DNA from 2 places in the Streptomyces sp. NPDC001606 genome. Region 2 is predicted to be linked to the other one. Evidence: riboswitches for the same ligand, from Rfam matches in the RefSeq annotation. Region 2 holds a riboswitch; the other holds the start of a gene.
What was found. Region 2 has a riboswitch for cyclic di-AMP ahead of ACWCV9_RS22300 (C40 family peptidase). Riboswitches for the same ligand answer to the same signal wherever they lie in the genome.

Region 1 (2,190 bases), on a different contig from region 2:
TGTCGATGCTCGCGATCAGCGGCTCGGTGGACACCCCGAACACCGGCCCGGCCCTGGACGACCTGTGGAAGGTGCTGCGCACCCTCGCGGCGGAGGGCCTGACCGACGCCGAGCGGGACGTCGCCGTGCAGAACCTGGTCGGCGTGGCGCCGCTGAAGTACGAGACGGCGGCGGCCGTCGCGAGCACCCTGGCCGACCAGGTCGAGCAGCACCTGCCCGACGACTTCCAGGCCACGCTGTACCAGCAGCTGGCCGCGACGGGCACGGTGGAGGCCACGGCGGCCGTCGTGAACGCCTTCCCGGTGGACCGCCTGGTGACCGTGCTCGTCGGTGACGCCGCGCAGATCAAGGCGCCGGTCGAGGCGCTCGGCATCGGTGAAGTCACCGTGGTGGCGGCCGACTAGCCGAACGCCGCGCGGCGGCCGGCCATGGCCCGGCGGCAGTGCACGGGCGTGGGGCCCTGACGACCTACGGGCCGTCAGGGCCCCACGGCATTCCCGGCTGTTGCACCGTGTTCCCCAGATGCCCGGTTTGGGACGGAGGTTGCCCGTCTGCCCTGTGGGATGCACTACAAAAGCGGTGATCCGTTTGGGGTTTGACTTCGCCGCCCCTTAGCGTCGTCCGGGCTGTTCGTCGGTAGACAGTGCGCCGCGCCCGCGGCACCGGACAGCCATCGCCGAGTCCCCGTACGGCGCGAGCCAGGGGAGCCGGGGACCCACAGCAGTCCCTGGGGTGAATCGGACGCCCGCGCGTGAGCGAGGGGGTCCGTAGGAGACCTTCCTGCTCCGAACCCGTCAGCTAACCCGGTAGGCGAGAGGGAAGGAAAGGAACAGCCACTTCATGGCGTTCATGTGCGCCACCGGGAAGCACCGCAAGCCCGGCCGGGTCAAGCGCACCACCGCTCAGGCGGCCGGTGTCGCGGCCCTCACCACCACCGGGGTCATCGGCACCCTCGCGGCCTCCCCGGCGCTCGCCACGGAGAACTCCGTCGAGCAGACCGGCCTCACCCCGGTCCTCACCGTCAGCGACGACGTCGCCCGGCACATCGACGCGCAGGCGGCCGCCCAGAAGGAGGCCGCGCAGCAGCAGGCGGTCGAGCGGGCGGCGGCGCAGAAGGCCCAGCAGGAGCGCGTGGCCGCGGCCCGTGCCGCCCGCGCGGCCGAGCGCGCGCGGCTGAACGCCTTCGTCGCGCCGATAGCGCACTCCTACGTCTCCACGGGCTACAAGGCCAGCAGCTCCCTGTGGTCCTCCGGCTCGCACACCGGCATCGACTTCCACGCGGCGACCGGCACGCCCGTGCTCGCGGTCGGCTCCGGCACCGTCGTCTCCACCGGCTGGGGCGGCGCGTACGGCAACCAGATCGTGATCCGGATGGCCGACGGCATGTACACCCAGTACGGGCATCTGTCGTCCATCGGCGTCACGGTCGGTCAGAAGGTCACCCCGGGCCAGCACATCGGGCTGTCCGGCGCGACCGGCAACGTCACCGGACCGCACCTGCACTTCGAGGCCCGTACGACCCCGGAGTACGGCTCCGACATCGACCCCGTCGCCTACCTCCGCTCGCACGGTGTGAGCGTCTGACCCGGCCTCGCCCGGCATCGGCGGCCCCGGCCCATCGGCCGGGGCTTTCGCCGTTTTTCGCAGTGTCCGCCTGATCCGCTGTCCAAAAAATATCCCTGGATTCCGGCTCGCCGTCGGAAATTCCGGCTCATTGCAATAGAGTCACGGAACACACGTCCATCGTCGACGTTTCACGGGGATTAAGGCGGAGGTCGGTCATGCGTATTCCGGCGCACTCGGTGTGCACGGCCATCCGGGACGACATCGTCGCGGGTGTCTACGAGCGCGGCGGCCGCCTCACCGAGGAAGTCCTGGCCCGCCGTTACGGCGTTTCCCGCGTCCCGGTCCGCGAGGCGCTGCGCACCCTGGAGGCCGAGGGCTTCGTGGTGACCCGCCGGCACGCGGGCGCGTGCGTGGCCGAGCCGACCGAGCAGGAGGCCGCCGACCTGCTGGAGATGCGGATGCTGCTGGAGCCGCTCGGGGCGGCGCGGGCCGCGCAGCGGCGCACCGAGGCCCATCTGAAGGTGCTGCGCGGCCTCGTCCGGCTGGGCCAGGAGCGGGCCCGGCGAGGTCACAGCGAGGATCTGCGCTCGCTGGGGGGCTGGTTCCACGAGACGCTCGCCCAGG
Region 2 (2,190 bases):
AGGCGGCCGCCAACGACGTGACGGCGCAGTTCATGTATCTGGAACACGCCGCGCCCGACCGGGACATCACGCTGTACGTCAACTCCCCCGGCGGCACCTTCGCGGCGCTGACCGCGGTCTACGACACGATGCAGTACGTCAGTTGCGACGTGGCGACCTACTGCCTGGGCCAGGCCGCCTCCTACGCCGCGGTCCTGCTCGCGGCCGGCGCCCCGGGCAAGCGGTTCACCCTGCCGGGCGCCCGCATGGTGATCGACCAGCCGCGGCTGCCCGAGCCCGTGCGGGGCCGGCCCAGCGACCTGGTCATCCAGGCCGAGGAGCTGGCCCGCACCCGGGCTCTGCTGGAGGAGATGCTGGTACGGCACACCGGGCGCACGGCGGAGCAGGTGCACCGGGACCTGGAGCGGGACCTGGTGCTGGACGCCCACGGGGCGCTGGCCTACGGCCTGGTGGACGGCATCGTGCCCGGCCGGCGTGGCGCGCTCGCCGGCCCGGACGCGGGGTGAACCCGCGATGCTGCCACCGGAACTGCCGCCGCTGCCCGCGCTGACCCGCGCCGAGGGCGAGTTGATCGACCGTTACCTGGAGTCCGTCGATCTGCTCGGCCGGATCAATCCCGCGCGCGCCGGGAACACCTACCACGGGCTGCGCGCGGCGCAGGCGCTGGTGCGCAAGGCCACCGAGCTGCGGGACGCGCTGGACCTGATGCACCGTCGGGGTGAGACGGAGCTGCACGGGCACACGCTGGCACGGGCCTTGCGGGTGCTGGACGGCGAGCGCCGTACCGCGCGCGTCGCGCTCCCGTCCGACGGCGCCGGCTGACCGGACGCGGCGGCGGTCCGACCGGTCCCGGACGTCGACACGCGGCGTTCGGGGCGGACGGGAAACGGTCCGAACGATGTACGGCCGACCGGTGTATATCCGGCGCCGTTTCCGGTCCGCACGAGTTGCGCACGAACCATGTTTGAGCCTCATCCGGAACCACTGCGTCCCAGGTCCGGGGCTACGTCCGGGATCTGACGGCGGCTCGAACGGAACACTGTCCACCCGAACGGGTGAGTGGTGAGTAACGCCACAAATCCTCGATTTCATTGGGATTTTCGGACAGCGGTAAGCCAAGATCCCTGTCTGACGACAAGCCCCCGCCACCGCGGCGGGGCGGTCCGGGCGGACGCCGAGTCCTGCCGCCACCCGGATGACCGGTCGACAGGAGTGGATCGGCAGGAGTGGAGGACCCAAGCAAGACGGGTCGCCGACGCGGACGTTCGTCGCGGACGAACGGGCGTGCCGAGCAACCCTTGGGGTGAAGCCGCAGCGATGCGGCCGGGCAACTTCGCCAGCCCGAATCCGACAGGTCATCCTTCACAGGCGGCTGACGAAGGGTTGCGCATGACTGCGCTCAATCGTGTCCCGTCGCTCATGGCCCGGGCCGGTACGGCCTCGGCTCTCACCCTCGCCGCCGTGGGCGGCTCGATCGCGGTGCCGGGCCTGTCCGCCGACGCCTCGGCGGCGACCCTGGCCTCGAAGGCGCTCCAGGTCGCGGCCTCCAAGAAGGGCGCCCCCTACCAGTGGGGGGCCACCGGACCGCGCCGGTTCGACTGCTCGGGTCTGACGCTCTACTCGTTCAAGAAGGCCGGCAAGACCCTGCCGCGCACCGCCGCCGGGCAGTACAACAAGACGCACCACATCTCGGCCCGCAACCGCAGGGCGGGCGACCTGGTGTTCTTCCACTCGGGTTCCAGCGTCTACCACGTCGGCATCTACGCCGGCCACGGCAACATCTGGCACGCCCCGAAGTCCGGCGACGTGGTCAGGCTCCAGAAGATCTGGACCCGGAGCGTCTGGTACGGCCGGGTCAGCTGACCCGGCACCGGCTGTGGAGCGGCCTCGGGCCCGTGGCCGCTCCGCACGCCGTCAGCGCCGGATGTCGGCGCGACGGGCCGCCGCCGGGCGCTGCGCCGCCGTCGGTACCGGCTCGGCGGGGACGGCCCAGGGGAGTTCGATCGAGACCGTCTTGCCGCCCTCCCGGGTGGGCCGGACACGGAGCCGGCCTCCGCACTCCGCGGTGAGCCAGCGGATGATGACCATGCCGCGGCCGTTGTCCTGCTGCACGGCAGCGGGCAGTCTCTTCGGAAAGCGCGGATGGCTGTCCGTGACCCCGATGCGCAGCTGCTCGTCACGGTCCAGCGC

Region 1: linked by a shared signal. The riboswitch ahead of ACWCV9_RS24620 (M23 family metallopeptidase) and the one ahead of ACWCV9_RS22300 (C40 family peptidase) in region 2 are both predicted to bind cyclic di-AMP.

What each region holds. Positions count from the first base shown of each region.
Region 1 covers NZ_JBSFHC010000014.1:115,238-117,427, reverse strand. Annotated here, with positions in the region: gene ACWCV9_RS24625 (M16 family metallopeptidase) at 1-404, shown strand, start outside; cyclic di-AMP (ydaO/yuaA leader) riboswitch at 665-828, shown strand; gene ACWCV9_RS24620 (M23 family metallopeptidase) at 841-1,584, shown strand; gene ACWCV9_RS24615 (GntR family transcriptional regulator) at 1,782-2,190, shown strand, end outside.
Region 2 covers NZ_JBSFHC010000012.1:133,080-135,269, forward strand. Annotated here, with positions in the region: gene ACWCV9_RS22290 (ATP-dependent Clp protease proteolytic subunit) at 1-506, shown strand, start outside; gene ACWCV9_RS22295 (hypothetical protein) at 514-822, shown strand; cyclic di-AMP (ydaO/yuaA leader) riboswitch at 1,241-1,386, shown strand; gene ACWCV9_RS22300 (C40 family peptidase) at 1,390-1,863, shown strand; gene ACWCV9_RS22305 (ATP-binding protein) at 1,915-2,190, opposite strand, start outside.